2 regions of the Rhizobium sp. CFBP 13644 genome follow, and region 1 is predicted to be linked to the other one. Evidence: riboswitches for the same ligand, from Rfam matches in the RefSeq annotation. Region 1 holds a riboswitch; the other holds the start of a gene.
The links. A riboswitch is a leader RNA that binds a small molecule or an ion and turns the genes downstream of it on or off. The one in region 1 is predicted to bind S-adenosylmethionine.
Positions count from the first base shown of each region.

Region 2: it holds a riboswitch for S-adenosylmethionine, as region 1 does, so the genes downstream of both, metA (homoserine O-acetyltransferase MetA) here and IFT53_RS03300 (O-succinylhomoserine sulfhydrylase) in region 1, are expected to answer to the same signal.

Region 1 covers NZ_JACYVF010000001.1:699,434-707,456, forward strand. Annotated here, with positions in the region: gene IFT53_RS03295 (2'-deoxycytidine 5'-triphosphate deaminase) at 1-1,072, opposite strand, end outside; SAM riboswitch at 1,148-1,226, shown strand; gene IFT53_RS03300 (O-succinylhomoserine sulfhydrylase) at 1,272-2,456, shown strand; gene apaG (Co2+/Mg2+ efflux protein ApaG) at 2,719-3,111, shown strand; gene IFT53_RS03310 (Hsp33 family molecular chaperone) at 3,161-4,153, opposite strand; gene argF (ornithine carbamoyltransferase) at 4,419-5,336, opposite strand; gene IFT53_RS03320 (aspartate aminotransferase family protein) at 5,395-6,591, opposite strand; gene IFT53_RS03325 (GcrA family cell cycle regulator) at 7,029-7,574, shown strand; gene IFT53_RS03330 (DUF6481 family protein) at 7,950-8,023, opposite strand, start outside.
Region 2 covers NZ_JACYVF010000004.1:200,204-208,226, reverse strand. Annotated here, with positions in the region: gene IFT53_RS13435 (ATP-binding cassette domain-containing protein) at 1-1,545, opposite strand, end outside; gene IFT53_RS13430 (thiamine diphosphokinase) at 1,549-2,199, opposite strand; SAM riboswitch at 2,289-2,365, shown strand; gene metA (homoserine O-acetyltransferase MetA) at 2,445-3,371, shown strand; gene IFT53_RS13420 (aldose epimerase family protein) at 3,442-4,464, shown strand; gene mtgA (monofunctional biosynthetic peptidoglycan transglycosylase) at 4,475-5,221, opposite strand; gene IFT53_RS13410 (polyprenyl synthetase family protein) at 5,393-6,292, shown strand; gene IFT53_RS13405 (DeoR/GlpR family DNA-binding transcription regulator) at 6,482-7,306, shown strand; gene IFT53_RS13400 (MFS transporter) at 7,303-8,023, shown strand, end outside.

The DNA.
Region 1 (8,023 bases):
GCTTGAGGCCCTGGGCCTGATAGTTGGAGCCGAGGCCTGTGCCGTAGAGGCCTTCGGGTCTTGTCAGCATGTGCTCATAGACCAGACGGCCGACGATCTGGCCGTGTTCGAGAATGAAGGGGACTTCGTGGCTTCTGACTTCTAGCACGGCGCGGCTGCCTGTGCCGCCTGCGCTCGCGTGGCCGAATCCGGGGTCGAAGAAGCCGGCATAGTGCACGCGAAATTCACCGACTAGCGGGTCATAGGGGGTCATCTCGGCGGCATAGAGCGGTGGCACATGAACGGCTTCGCGCGAGACGAGGATGTAGAATTCATCGGGATCGAGGATGAGCTCGGCGCGGCCTCTGGAATAGATCGGCTCCCAGAAATCCAGCACATCATGGGCGGCCTTCTGGTCGACATCCACCACCGCCGTGTGGTGCTTGCCGCGATAGCCGATCAGGCCCGTTTCACCGAAGCCTTCAAGGTCGATGGACAGCGCAATACCGCCGCCGGAGACATTGGGCGTTTCGCTGGCGACCAGCGTTTCGCTTTCATGCAGCGCCAGCAACTGCGTTTCCGCTAGCAAGGCATGGCCGATGCGAAAGCGGATCTGCGACAGGCGTGAGCCCTGGCGCACGACGATGGGGAATGTGCGCGGGCTGATTTCGAGGTAGAGCGGACCCGTGTAGCCTGCCGGGATCTTGTCGAATTCCTGCGCATAATCGGTGATGACGCGGGTGAAGATATCGAGGCGTCCGGTCGAGCTTTTCGGGTTGGCAGACGCTGCCATGTCAGCCGGAAGCGCCAGCGCCTCCATCAGGGGCACGATGTAGACGCAGCCGGTTTCCAGAACCGCACCTTCGCGCAGATCAATCTCGTGCAGGCTGAGCCGGGTCAGCTTTTCGATGACTTTCGTGGAGGGGCCGGGCATGAAGCTGGCGCGCACGCGATAGGCCTTCGCGCCGAGACGAAGATCGAGGCTGGCGGGCTGTACCTGGTCTTCATCCAGCGGCCGTTCGCTGGCCAACTGGCCGGATGCGAACAGGTCCCGGATAGCGCCATCTGCCAATATGCCCGTCGTTCTCGTCATCTTTTCATCATCCCTTTTCATGGCGACAAAACCAAAAGCCAACCATTGACGCAAGTCGTTAACAGAGTTATGGCAACCTTATCCCGTGGTGATTTGGCCGGTCGGCTTGCAGCCACGTTAAACAAATGGCTAAAAAGACCGGGTGCGCTTGTAACCGGTCCGCTATTGCGACCGGTTTTTTTGTTTGTAAGGTGATGACATGAGCAAGAAATGGCGCCCGGCAACACAGCTGGTACACGGCGGCACCCTGCGGTCGGCATATGGCGAGACATCCGAAGCCATCTACCTGACGCAAGGCTTTGTCTATGAAAATTCCGAAGCCGCCGAGGCGCGCTTCAAGGGCGAGACGGAGGGCTTCATCTACGCCCGCTACGCCAGCCCAACCAATGACATGTTCGAAAAGCGCATGTGCCTTCTGGAAGGTGCCGAAGATGCGCGCGCCACGGCATCCGGCATGGCCGCTGTCAGCGCTGCCATTCTGTGCCAGTTGAAGGCCGGCGATCACATCGTTGCTGCCCGCGCCCTGTTCGGTTCCTGCCGCTGGGTTGTCGAAACGCTTGCACCGCGCTACGGCATCGAATGCACCCTGGTGGACGGACGCGATCTTGCCAACTGGGAAAAGGCGATACAGCCAAACACGAAGCTGTTCTTCCTCGAAAGCCCCACCAACCCCACGCTCGAAGTCATTGATATTGCAGGCGTTGCGAAGCTTGCAAACCAGATTGGCGCCAAATTGCTGGTCGATAACGTGTTTGCCACCCCGCTTTTTCAGAAGCCGCTGGAGCTGGGCGCGCATATCGTCGTCTACTCGGCAACCAAGCATATTGACGGTCAGGGACGCTGCCTTGGCGGTGTTGTTTTGTCCGACAAGAAGTGGATCGAGGAAGAGCTTCAGGATTACTTCCGCCACACCGGCCCGGCCATGTCTCCGTTCAACGCATGGACGCTGCTGAAAGGCATCGAGACCCTGCCGCTGCGCGTGCGCCAGCAGACGGCGAACGCTGCGAAGATTGCTGATTTTCTGGCCGAGCAGAACAAGGTCGCCAAGGTCATCTATCCCGGCCGTGCAGACCATCCGCAGGCCGATATCATTGCCAAGCAGATGACTGGCGGCTCGACGCTGGTTTGCTTTGAGCTGAAGGGTGGCAAGGAGGCGGCATTCAAGTTGCAGAACGCGCTTGAAATCGTCAAGATTTCCAACAATCTGGGCGATGCTAAGAGCCTGATTACCCACCCCGCCACGACCACACACAAGAACCTGACGGATGAGGCGCGCGCCGAACTCGGCATGTCCGGTGGCACGCTGCGCCTTTCCTGCGGTATTGAAGATACCGATGATCTGCTGGAAGATTTTGCGGCGGCAATCGCTGCAGTTTCCGCCTGAGAAACCCAGATGGCCCGGCATTGCGACCGGGCCGTTTGCCATGGCGATCGCCTTCAGATCGATTTGACGCCATTGAAACAAGGAACATCTTCGTTCCAGACCTGTTACACTTAACCACCGAAATGAGCCCTTGGAGCAATCCATGCCAGCCGAAACGTGCATTGTTTTGGGCTGCCACGCTAATATCGCCTTACGGTTTATTGACGATAGGCGTCGCCTGTAGTGTAGAATGTCTGGACAACCAATTACTTAAGGTCCCGTAATGTACCGTGCGCTAACAAGAGATATCGAGGTCACAGTCGACCCCTATTATCTTGAAGAGCAGTCCGACCCGGCTGACAGCCGATATGTCTGGGGCTACACCGTTGTGATTTCCAACAATTCCGAGATCGGCGTGACGCTGGTAAACCGCTATTGGCATATCACCGATGAAAATGGGCAGGTGGATGAAGTGTCCGGCCCCGGCGTCATTGGCGAGCAGCCGCATTTGGAGCCCGGTGGCACTTACGAATATTCATCCGGCTGCCCGCTGGATACGCCATCCGGCATGATGTTCGGCCATTACGAGATGCAGTCTGACACGGGAGAAGTGTTCACCGTGGCCATCCCGGCATTTTCGCTGGATAGCCCGGGGCTGATGCGCGTGCTGAACTAAGCACCTTAAACGGCATTCGGCCGGACCTTTCAGATCCGGCCTGCCATTGTCACTCCGCAGCCTCAAGCTCATCTACCTGATAGCGGTAGGTGGTGGAGCAGAACTCGCAGGTGACGGAAATAACGCCGTCTTCCTGGCTGTCGCGGATCTCGTCGGCTGAGAAGCCTGAGAGAACACCCTTGATCTTGTCACGAGAGCAGTTGCAGCGATCAAGGATCAGCTGCGGATCGTAAACCCGCACGCCCTGCTCGTGAAACAGGCGATAAAGCAGCTTTTCCGCTGGCACCTGCGGATCGGTCAGCTCATCGGTATCAACAGTGTCGATCAGGGCAACCGCTTCATTCCAGGCATCGTCTACGGCATAATCGACAATGTTCTCATCGCCATCGCCGCCGTGTAGATCCCGCTGGCGCAGACGCTCTGGTGCCTGCGGCAGGAATTGCGCGATGAGGCCACCGGCACGCCAGCCGTGACGGGGCTTGCCTTCCTCGTCACGATCGAACAATTCGGCAACGCCCAGCCGCACGCGGGTGGGCAATTGCTCCGACTGGCGGAAATAGACGCCTGCGATTTCTTCGAGTGTCGAACCATCCAGCGGAACGATGCCCTGATAGGGCTGCATGCCGACGCCCTGATCAATGGTGAAGGCGAGAATACCCGCACCCAGCAGCTGTTCCGGCGATGTCTTTCCTTCAGCCGTCGCCTGCGCCAGCCGCTCCTCATCGAAACGGGCATAGGCGCGCATGTTCTGAGGCGCGGTAAAATCGGCAACCAGCAGGTCCACCGGGCCATCGCTCTTGGTCTGGACCGTGAGCTTGCCGGAAAACTTCAGCGATGTGCCAATCAGCGCGGTCAACACCACCGCTTCCGCCAGCAGGCGGGCGACAACCGGAGGATATTCATGCCGGTCCAGAATAGCGTTCAGCAGCGGCCCAACCTGCACGGCACGGCCGCGCACATCCAGCCCTCCCACCTGAAAGGGAACGACCTTGTCGTCGCCAGCGAATTCGAGGGTGTCCAGATCGACCGTCACATCTGCCATATCACTTACTCCTTGGTGCCTCAACTGCGCACAGCCACACCGCCAGATAAGGCGGCGGGCGAAACTGGCCAGCGGGCATGATGCTGTTACCGCATAGATAAACCGGCGGAGGTGAAAACGGAACCACGTCCGGCCGGGTATTGCGGTGAAACATTGATGAAAGCTGCCGATGAAGTCCGGCAGCACGTGCTTGGTGCTACAAATGGGAAGCCATGCCGGATATTCAAGCACCCCGCATGGCTTGCCTCAACGGCACCCGGTCAGATCAGATGACGCCCATGCACCAGGCAATGATGGCCTTTTGCGCGTGCAGACGGTTTTCTGCCTCATCGAACACCACAGACTGCGGGCCATCGATAACGTCGTCGGTCACCTCTTCGCCGCGGTGGGCAGGCAGGCAGTGCATGAACAGTGCATTCTCATTGGCCTTGCCCATCAGCGCGGCATTGACCTGATAGGGCTGGAAAATGTTGTGGCCGCGCGCCTTGTGCTCCTGGTTCATGGAGACCCAGGTATCGGTGATGACGCAATCGGCACCTTCGACGGCGCGCTGCGCATCATGATACAGTTTCACTTCGCCGCCATTGTTGCGCGCCCAGTTCATGAACCGGTCATGGGGTTCAGACCCCATAGGCACGGCCATGTTCATGCGGTAGCCAAAGCGGGCAGCACCTTCCACCAGCGAATGCAGCACGTTGTTGCCATCACCCGTCCAGGCAATGGTTTTGCCCTTGATCGGGCCGCGATGCTCTTCAAAGGTCAGGATATCCGCCATGATCTGGCAGGGATGCGTATCATCCGTGAGACCATTGATAACAGGCACGGTCGCATGTTCGGCAAGCTCCAGCAGACGCGAATGGTCTGTTGTGCGGATCATGATGGCATCGACGTAGCGCGACAGAACCTTTGCCGTATCGCCAATGGTTTCAGCGCGGCCAAGCTGCATTTCCGTGCCGGAGAGGAACAGCGTCTCGCCGCCCAGCTGGCGCATGCCGACATCGAAGGAAACGCGGGTACGGGTGGATGGTTTCTCGAAAATCATCGCCAGCATCTTGCCAGCCAGCGGCTTTTCCGCCGTGCCGTTCTTGGTCGCAATCTTGCGTGCGCGCGCGTCATCCAGAATGACCCGCAGGTCCTCAGAGCCGACGGCCGAAAGGTCTAGAAAATGCTTTGCTGATGCCATTTCAATACAGTCCCATCGATGGAGGTGGCGCCTTGGGCGCGCACCTCACTATGCGCATTCAGGCGCTTTTTGCGATTTTCGTCGTGAGGCTTTCTGCCGCACGTTCAATCCGGGCCAATCCTTCACGCGCTTCTTCAGCCGTGACCACAAGCGGCGGCAGGATACGAATGACGTTGTCACCTGCTGGAACACCCAGAAGATGCTCGGCGCGGATGGCGTGCAACAGTTCGGACGATGGCATCTTCGCCTTGATACCGATCAGCAGCCCCTCGCCTCGGATCTCCTCGATCACGTCGGGGTAGCGATCCTTCAACGAAGCCAGTCCCTGGCGGAATATCAATGTGACATCGCGCACATGCTCGAGGAAACCATCGGCCAGAATGATATCCAGCACCGCATTTCCGCAGGCCATCGCCAGCGGATTGCCGCCATAGGTCGTGCCGTGAACGCCAGCCGTCATGCCGGATGCAGCTTCCGCCGTTGCAAGGCAGGCGCCGAACGGAAAGCCGCCGCCAATGCCCTTGGCCACGGCCATGATATCAGGCGATACGCCGGACCATTCATAGGCAAAGAACTTGCCTGTGCGTCCAACGCCTGTCTGCACCTCATCGTAGATCAACAGCAGGCCGTGCTCTTCGCACAAAGCGCGCAGGGAACGCAGGAACTCAGGGGCAACGGGGCGAACACCGCCCTCACCCTGAATGGGCTCGATCAGCAGGGCAGCCGTTTCCGGCCCGATGGCAGCCTTCAGGGCGTCCAGATCGTTGAACGGCACCTGATCGAAGCCTTCAACCTTTGGTCCGAAACCCTCGATGTATTTTTGCTGCCCGCCAGCCGCGATGGTCGCCAGCGTGCGTCCGTGGAACGCGCCTTCGAAGGTGATGACGCGGAATTTTTCGGGATGGCCGTGGGTGTAGTGGTAGCGACGCGCCGTCTTGATCGCGCATTCCAAGGATTCCGCACCCGAATTGGTGAAGAACACCTTGTCCGCAAAAGTTGCATCCGTCAGCCGCTTGGCCAGCGTTTCCTGACCGGCAATCTCATAGAGATTGGATAGGTGCCAGACCTTCTCGACCTGACCTTTCAGTGCTTCGACCAAGTGCGGATGGCTGTGGCCAACCGATGTGACGGCCACGCCCGCACCGAAGTCCAGATATCGTTCGCCGGTCTCGGTGATGAGCCAAACGCCCTCTCCTCGCTCAAACCGCAAGGGTGCTCTGGAAAACGTATCGAACAATGGCGCTGTGTCGGCCATGGCTGTCTCACTCCTTGCGCTCGAACAGCGCTGTCAATGGGTCTTACCGGTTATCCCGTGCCTGAAAATCAAAAATGCCGCCTCGCGGCGGCTTGGGGTATCCTCTTACTGCGAGGGCACTATTGTCACTTCGCCTGAGGATGTCAACAAATGTCCTCATTTTCAGGCATTCTCAAGCTGTGGTAGGGGCTGATATGAAGCACACTAGGTGTTGCTTTTCTGACTCACAAACACAGCAAGTTGGGGAAAACCGGAAAATCGATTCCAGATGATTCTCCCGACTCTTGTCACGGAGTCTGCCGACGATTAGGTTAACTCTCAATTACTAGATCGCAAGCGGCGGACCTAGTCACCTACAATCTGGCGGATACTCTGCGCGTGGTTCACTCCACGGCATAGCAGAATGATTCTGCCTTCGCGACCAGCGGAGACACGGCATGAACTGGACTGATGAACGGGTCGAAAGACTGAAACGACTGTGGTCTGAAGGCCTCAGCGCCAGCCAGATTGCCGCCCAGCTCGGAGGCGTCAGCCGCAACGCCGTCATCGGCAAAGTCCACCGCTTGAACCTTCCTGGCCGCGCCAAGGCTGGCGGCACGGTTGCAACCGCGCGTCCCGCTGCAAAGCGTCCGGCAGCGACAACTGCACCCTCTGCTGCGGCACCCCGCGCTGCCACTTTCCAGGGCCGCGTTGCCCCTGCCCGCGCCAATACACGCGCCGCAGACGCAAACGTCCAGAAGGACGATGCGGAGACGGATGCACCACGGATTCTTGAATATGTGCCGGTCAGCAATTCCACGCTGCCGACATCGCTGCGCCTGACGCTGACGGAACTGACGGAACGCACCTGCAAGTGGCCAGTTGGCGACCCTCTGAAGGACGACTTCCACTTCTGCGGTTGTGATGCTTCTGAATCCTCGCCGTATTGCCGCTTCCACGCAAAGCTCGCTTACCAGCCAGTAAGCGAACGCCGCAGAGCCTAAGGCTTCGCATCCAGTTCGACGCAATAAAATGAGCGGGTCTTTGGCCCGCTTTTTTGTTGCGATTTTTTCGGCTTGGACAGCGCAAACATGCACAGGCGAAGGCGTCACCAAGGAGATGGCGATTGACTTGTCAGTTTGTCATCGGGGATTGAACCGGCGTACCGGTAAGGGGACTCTGGAGCCGCAAGAGCGACGGCAAGTCGCGCCATTCAGAGCCTCGGGATCATGCGGCGCTGCAGCGAAAAGCGGCGGCATGGCTGATCCCATACGCGGCAAGGGTGCGAAGCGCCTCTTGGGCTTTCGCACTCCGCGCAGCATTCGCAGCGGATGATCGCAGCCCTTCGATTGAACGGCTGCAGGATCATGGCTTCAAGCTTAGCCCTGGCGGGCCTTGCGGTTGGCATAGCGACGATCGCGTTCTGCCTTGCGGGCTGCTTCGTCTTCGACGA
Region 2 (8,023 bases), on a different contig from region 1:
TTTGCTCTTTTCCTGCTTCTCCGCCTTCTTCTTCTCGTCAGACGCGCCCTTGCGCTGCGCCATCATATCCGAGTAGCCACCGGCATATTCAATCCACCGGCCATCTGGCGCTTCGGGATTGGCAGGCGCAATCGTCGATGTAACGGTGCGATCGAGAAAGTCGCGGTCATGGCTGACAAGGATGACCGTTCCGGAAAAGCCGGCAACGATTTCCTGCAGCAGATCCAGCGTTTCAATATCGAGATCGTTGGTCGGCTCGTCGAGGATCAGAAGGTTAGTCGGCTTTGCCAGAATGCGCGCTAGCATCAGACGCGCGCGCTCGCCACCCGAAAGCCTGCGGATGGGCGTGCGGGCCTGTTCAGGCTGGAACAGAAAATCCTTCATATAGCCGGTGACGTGCTTCACCTCACCATTGACCAGCAGGTTCTCGCCCCGCCCATCGGTCAGGTAGTGAGCGAGCGTGTCCTCGAGGTTGAGGTCCTCGCGCTTCTGGTCGAGCGTGGCAATTTCCAGCTTGGTGCCAAGCTTGACGGTGCCGCTATCCGGCTCCAGCTGACCCGTCAACATCTTCAAAAGCGTCGTCTTGCCCGCACCGTTCGGTCCCACGAAGCCAATGCAATCGCCACGATGGACGCGCAGGGAAAATGGTGCAACGATGGTGCGATCGCCATAGGATTTTGTAATCGCGTCAGCCTCGACCACCAGCTTGCCGGACTCGCGCCCTTCAGCGGCAGTTGCCTGCACGGTACCCTGCGGGCCGTTGTGACCGCGATAGGCGGCGCGCATATCGCGCAACTCTCCCACGCGGCGCATATTGCGCTTGCGCCGGGCGGTCACGCCGTAGCGCATCCAGTGTTCTTCGCGCTCGATGGCTTTGCCGAGCTTGTGCTGTTCCAGCTCTTCTTCTTCCAGCACCTTGTCACGCCATTCCTCGAAATGGGCGAAGCCCCGGCTGAGACGGCGCGACTGGCCGCGATCCAGCCAGACGGTGGCTGTGGAGACCTTTTCGAGAAAGCGACGGTCATGGGAAATCAGAACGAGCGCGCTGCGCGTCTGCTGCAACTCGCCTTCCAACCATTCGATGGTTGGCAGGTCGAGATGGTTGGTCGGCTCATCGAGCATCAAAATGTCGGGCTCCGGCGCCATGACGCGCACCAGTGCGGCGCGTCGCGCTTCGCCGCCGGACAGGCTGGATGGACGCTCAAGCCCCGTCAGCCCCAAATGTTCCAGAAGATAGGTCACGCGGTAGGCGTCATCGCCCGGCCCCAACCCGGCTTCGGCATAGGCCTGCACCGTCTCAAAACCTTCAAAATCCGGTGCCTGTTCCAGATAGCGGATGGTGGCGGACGGGTGCCGGAACACCTCCCCGGACTGCGCCTCGACCAGACCGGCTGCAATTTTCATAAGCGTGGATTTGCCAGAGCCGTTGCGGCCGACGAGGCAGATGCGATCTCCGGGCTCAACTTGCAGGTTTGCACCATCCAGCAGCGGATTAACGCCAAAGGTCAGCTTGATATCATCGAGTTTTAAAATAGGGGGTGCCACGTTTCAGGCTCCGGTCAAGTCATAGGGACGGGCAAGCACAATGGCTTTGCCGCTTTCAAGGCGAAGCCGCAAAGCGCCCTCCGCCACATTGGAAATAGTGCGCGACGAGCCGAAGGCAAGCGCAAAGTCTTCAAGAGGATAGCGTGCATTGTCGATATCCAGCCCCTCCAGCGCGGTAAAACCTGCAATGGAGAACAGGGAACGGGCAGGCAGATCGATGGAGAGGTCACCGCTAAGCAGAGGATAGGCTTCCTCCGTCCCCGATGTCAGGATGACGTCAAAACCGCGCTCTGCCAGTGACACGGCGTAAAGCAGGTGAAACAGCGCATGATCGGATCTTTCGCCAGCCAGAGCACCGACCAGAACCAGCCGGTTTGCGCCACGAGACAGGGCCTCAGAAACAGCAATCTCGCCATCCGTCACGCCCTTTGCAGCCGGAAACGGCTGTTGCGGGACATTTTGCCATTGGGACATCAGATCGGCATCGGACGAATCGAAATCGCCGACCCATAGCTCCGGCGTCAGCCCCAGCGGGGCGGCGTGGCGCATACCGCTATCTGCCGCAATCGCACGCGTACCGGCCACCGCCTTTTGCAAGCGATCCGTGACGGTGATGTTTCCGCCAAGCAGAATGGTGAAGGGTGCCGAACTCATGCCCTGCCATAGCCCGGAACGGGCCTATAAGGAAAGGCACAAACGCGGACAGGGCTGCGATATTGATTTTTAAGCCAGACAGGATTATGACACCTGCCAGTGGTGATTTGCCGACCGGCTTGCGGCCACTTTAAAGAAGTTGCTAAATGGTCGAGGAAATAGGCAATTTCCGAGGACCGGCTGCGATTTCGTTGCCGGTTTTTTTGTTTTCTAGGCCTGCGCTGCCAGGAAAGTGAGAGTTCGAGATGCCGATCAAGATACCCGATACGCTTCCCGCCTTCGAAACCCTCGTGCAAGAGGGCGTGAGGGTGATGACGGAAACGGCGGCGATCCGTCAGGATATCCGCCCGCTTCAGATCGGCCTCCTCAATCTCATGCCGAACAAGATCAAGACCGAAATTCAGATGGCGCGGTTGGTGGGTGCATCCCCGCTTCAGGTGCAGCTGTCGCTCGTGCGCATTGGCGGACACCGCGCCAAGAACACGCCGGAAGAACATCTCCTCTCCTTTTACGAAACATGGGAGGAGGTCCGTCACCGCAAGTTCGATGGCTTCATCATCACCGGCGCGCCAGTGGAAACGCTGAACTACGAGGACGTGACCTATTGGAACGAGATGCGTCAAATCCTGGATTGGACGCAGACCAATGTTCACTCCACGCTCAATGTGTGCTGGGGCGCGATGGCGGCCATCTACCACTTCCACGGCATTCCCAAGCATGAGCTGAAGGAAAAGGCATTCGGGGTGTTCCGCCACCGCAACCTGTGCCCTTCATCCATCTATCTCAGCGGCTTCTCCGATGATTTTCAGGTGCCCGTCTCCCGCTGGACGGAGGTTCGCCGTGCAGACATCGAAAAGCACCCCGATCTGGAAATCCTGATGGAGTCAGAGGAAATGGGCGTCTGCCTTGTGCATGAGCGCAAGGGCAAGCGTCTCTATATGTTCAACCATGTCGAATATGATTCCACATCACTGTCGGAAGAATATTTCCGTGATGTGAATGCGGGGGTGCCCATCAAGGTGCCGCATAATTACTTCCCGCATAATGATCCTGATCTGACGCCGCTGAACCGCTGGCGCAGCCATGCCCATCTGTTTTTCGGCAACTGGATCAACGAGATCTATCAGACGACGCCATATGATCTGGCAGATATCGGTAGTGACAAACCATAATTCTGCAATTGCGCGGGCGTTGAAAATAAAGCAACGTCCGGCCCTGTTGATGGATCGGGAGAGTGACACGATGAGCGAAGCTGGCGCACGGGAAGATTTTGGTTTCACCGCCAAGGGTGAGAAGGTCGAGCGTGTCACGATTTCCGCAGGCGGCCTGACGGCGAAGGTCATGACCTGGGGCGCAGTCATTCAGGACCTGCGTCTTGATGGGCACCAGCCCGCACTGGTGCTGGGTTTCGACAATTTCGACGACTACCCGAAATACTCTTCCTATTTTGGTGCAACGCCGGGCCGCAATGCCAACCGCATCGGCGATGGCAAATTCAAGATCGATGGAACGGCCTATCAGCTGGAACTCAATGAAAAGGGCGTCACGCACCTCCACGGCGGCAGCGACAATATCGGCAAGCGCAACTGGATGATCATGGAGCATGGGCAGAACCATGTCGTGCTGCAGATTGTCGATCCCGATGGCCGCGCGGGCTATTCCGGCAATTGCACCGTGCGCGCCACCTACACCATCCGCGATGGCGGCGTGCTATCGGTTGTCTACGAAACAACAACCGACCATCCGACCATCGCCAATGTCTGCCAGCACACCTATTTCAATCTGGATGGCGCTGAAACCGCATTGGGGCATGAAATAGCGATCGCCGCCGACCACTATTTGCCGACGGATGAGCGCCAGATACCGACGGGCGAAATCCGCGCCGTTGATGGCACCGAATTCGACCTTCGCTCATCCTTGCCCATGAAGCATATGAAGGATGGCGAGCAGGTTCTTTACGACCACAATTTCTGCCTGTCGCCGGAACGTGTCGCCAAGCGACATGTCGCACGGGTTTACGCGCCCGCCTCCAATATCACGCTGGACGTGGCAACGACGGAACCCGGTGTGCAACTCTATTCAGGCTTCAAGCTGAATGCGGCTGTGCCGGGGCTGGATGGTCGTCACTACGGACCCTTTGCCGGTTTTTGCCTGGAAACCCAGATATGGCCGGATGCCGTCAACCATGACGGTTTTCCAAACGGCATTCTGCGCCCCGGCGAGACGCTGGTGCAGGAAACCGACTATATTTTCAAGAAAGGCTGAGCGGTTTAGTTCAGTCCAGCACGCAGCCGACATAAGCGCCCGAACCGCGGGCGCGCCTTTCGATCAGCCCGGCCAGCCTTTGCATGCCCCGGCCGGGTTTGCTGGCAACGCGATCAATCGGATTGGGCAGCGAGACCGCAAGAAGCGCTGCCTGTCTCGCGCTCAGTTTCGACGCGGAGACCTTGAAGTGGTGCTGGGAAGCCGCCTCGATGCCGTAAATGCCCGGCCCCCACTCCGCGACATTGAGATAAATCTCCATCATCCGCCTTTTTGACCAGATGAAGTCCGACACCACGGCCAGCGGCAATTCCAGCCCCTTGCGCAAAAAGGAACGACCGTTCCATAAAAACAGGTTCTTTGCGGTCTGCATGGGTATGGTGCTGGCGCCGCGTGTGGATTCGCCCTCAAGCGCGCTGCTCACCACCGTCTGCATCTGATTCCAGTCCACGCCGCCATGGGAACAGAACTGCCCATCTTCCGACATCATCACGGATTGCACGAGGCGTGGCGAGATCTTCTCGAGCGGCACCCAGCGGCGATCATAGCCCTGAAACGTGACAAGTTCAGCCAGCATGAGTGTGGAAACGGGACGCACAAACGGCAGCGCATAAAGCGGAATGAGAAGATAGGGCAAAACAAGCAAGGCGAGGATAACAAGAAGGACGCGTCTCACCAGGTTTCGAATATCCACCTTCGGTTTACTCCCGCTTTCATCAAGCGTTTCATCGTCCGTCTCGATATCCGGCGTGCTACTCAAAAAACTGCCCCCACTTGGCGTCCCCCATTTGGCTGCCGCTTGGAGCCTTTCATATTCCGCATACACCATCAAGGCGAGTCACGATAACGAAGTTCCCCGGTGCCCCACAAAAATGATTGCCAGCCTTTTTCCCCCATGCCAAACAGCCGATATGTTGAGGAAACGGCCAAAATGACATTCGAGACACGCCTGCGCGACAATGCGGCACGAACCGAAACCCTGCTGGGCGAACTGCTGTCAGGCGACAGCCGCACCGACGAGACGACGCGACCGGCAAACCTTCTGGACGCGATGCGGCACGGCGTGTTGAACGGCGGAAAGCGGCTGCGACCTTTTCTCGTCATCGAGACAGCCCGGCTTCTCGGCGGAAACATGCACGCCGCATTGCGCGTGGGTGCAGCGCTGGAATGCCTGCATTGTTACTCGCTGGTGCATGATGATCTTCCCGCCATGGATGATGATGACCTGCGACGGGGTCAGCCGACCGTTCACAAGAAGTTCGATGAAGCAACCGCGATCCTGGCTGGCGATAGTCTGCTGACGCTGGCCTTCGACATTATCGCCGCGCCCGAGACGGAACTGCGGGATGACCGAAAGGCCCAGCTGGTTCTGGCCCTGGCAAGAGCCGCCGGCATTGGCGGCATGGCAGGCGGACAGGCGCTCGATCTCTATGCCGAGACGCATCCGCCGGATGAAGCGGGCATCGTGACATTGCAGACGATGAAAACCGGCGCGCTGATCCGCTTTGCCTGCGAAGCTGGCGCCATTATCGCGGGCAGTGACACAGCCGAGCGCGAAAGGCTGCGCCACTACGGCGAAAAAATCGGCCTCGCTTTTCAGCTGGCAGACGACCTGCTGGACCTGACCTCCAATGCCGTGACCATGGGCAAGGCAACAGGCAAGGACGCAGCACGCGGCAAGGGAACACTGGTGGCCCTGCACGGCGCCGACTGGGCCACAACGAGGCTGCGGGAACTGGTGGAAGAAGCTGCCGAACTGCTCGCACCCTATGGCGAAGCGGGAGAGACCCTGATCGAAACCGCAAAGTTCGTGGCCGAACGAAAGAGCTGAGACGCGCGTGGTCGCTTAGCCCACCTGCTCCATAACATCCCATACACTCCTGGCCGGTTTTCCGGCCATCTTGAACACGCCCACTGATCGGCTCAGCGCGGTGGGAAGATGCGCTCCATCATTTCGCTTGAGAAATCGCAAATGCCGGGTTATGCGTGTTTATGCACGATTCTTCCGGTTGGCTTTCCTATGTCTAGATCCGATCACTTTGTTGGCGAGCGTCAGGCTCTTATTCACGCGGAATTGCTGCGCCATGGCCGGGTTTCTGCGCAGGAACTGGCGCAGAAATTTGCGGTATCCGAGGACACTGTCCGCCGTGATTTGCGCGAAATGTCTGCGCGGGGCGAATGTGAGCGGGTTTATGGCGGTGCGCTGCTGATATCAGGCACCACGATACCGCTGAAAACGCGCATGACCATGATGACGGAACGCAAGGCTGCCATGGGACAGGCCGCCGCCGCGCTGTTGCAGGATGGCATGACCGTCTTTCTCGATGCTGGCTCAACCAATCTGGCGATTGCGCAGCATCTGAGTGCGGATGCGCGATTGACCATCATCACCAACACACCTGACATCGCGGCCGAACTCACCGGCCGCAACGGGGTCGAGCTCATTCTCATTGGCGGCAGGGTTGATCCGGCTGTCGGCGCTGCCATTGACACAACGGCTATCAAGCAGCTGGAAGACATCAGACCAGATCTGTGTATCGTCGGCGTCTGCGGACTATCGCTCATCCAAGGATTGTCCGCCCAGATTTACGAGGATGCGGTCTTCAAACGACTTGCCTGTCAAACCAGCACGAGAATTCTCTGCGCCATCACCTCTGAAAAGATCGAAGCCCCCACGGCATTCCATGTGCACCCGCTGACATCCAAGCTGACGCTTGTGCTTGAGGCGGATGCTGACGCGGCAACGGTCGAAACGCTCAGGAAAACCGGCGTCGAAACTGTCCAGGCCAGCGCGTCTTCCCCAGTATCTTCATTTATCCAAACACCAAAGGACCAGTCCCGATGACCGGCTCTACCACGCATCCATCCCCCACAACCCGCACGCCATATATGACGAGGACACGCCTTGGCGTTTCCCTGTTGTTTCTCATGAATGGCTTCATGATGGGCTCATGGGCACCGATGATACCGGAGTTCGCCACGCGCTTTGCGCTCAGCGAAAGCGAACTCGGCCTCGTCATCCTTGTCTACGGCCTTGGCTCCCTGTCCTTCATGCCCATCGCAGGCTCCCAGATCGGCCGTCTCGGTTCGCGAACCGTTACGCTTGCCGTGGCGCTCGTCATGGTGCCGACGCTGCTTTTGATCACAATGGCGAACGCCTTGTGGGCTGGTGTCATCGCCGTCTTTCTGTTCGGCGGACTGACGGGGGCAATGGATGTTGCCATGAATGCCAATGCCGTTGTGGTGGAACGCAGCATGCGCCGCGCCATCATGTCGTCCTGCCATGCCTTCTGGAGCCTTGGCGGTCTCCTCGGCGCGGGTCTGGGCGGCCTGCTGATCAACATGACCGGCATTTACGGCCACGCCGTCGCACTGACGATCATTGCAGCCATCATGCTTGCCGTCGCATGGCCACGGGTACTGGTGGATCGCCCGCACCCGGAAGAAGAGCGTCCAAAGGGTGGCCTGCCGCTGACCCCACTCCCCTGGATCATCGGCATCATGGCACTGTTTTCGATGATCCCGGAAGGTGCGATTCTGGACTGGGGCGCGCTCTACCTGC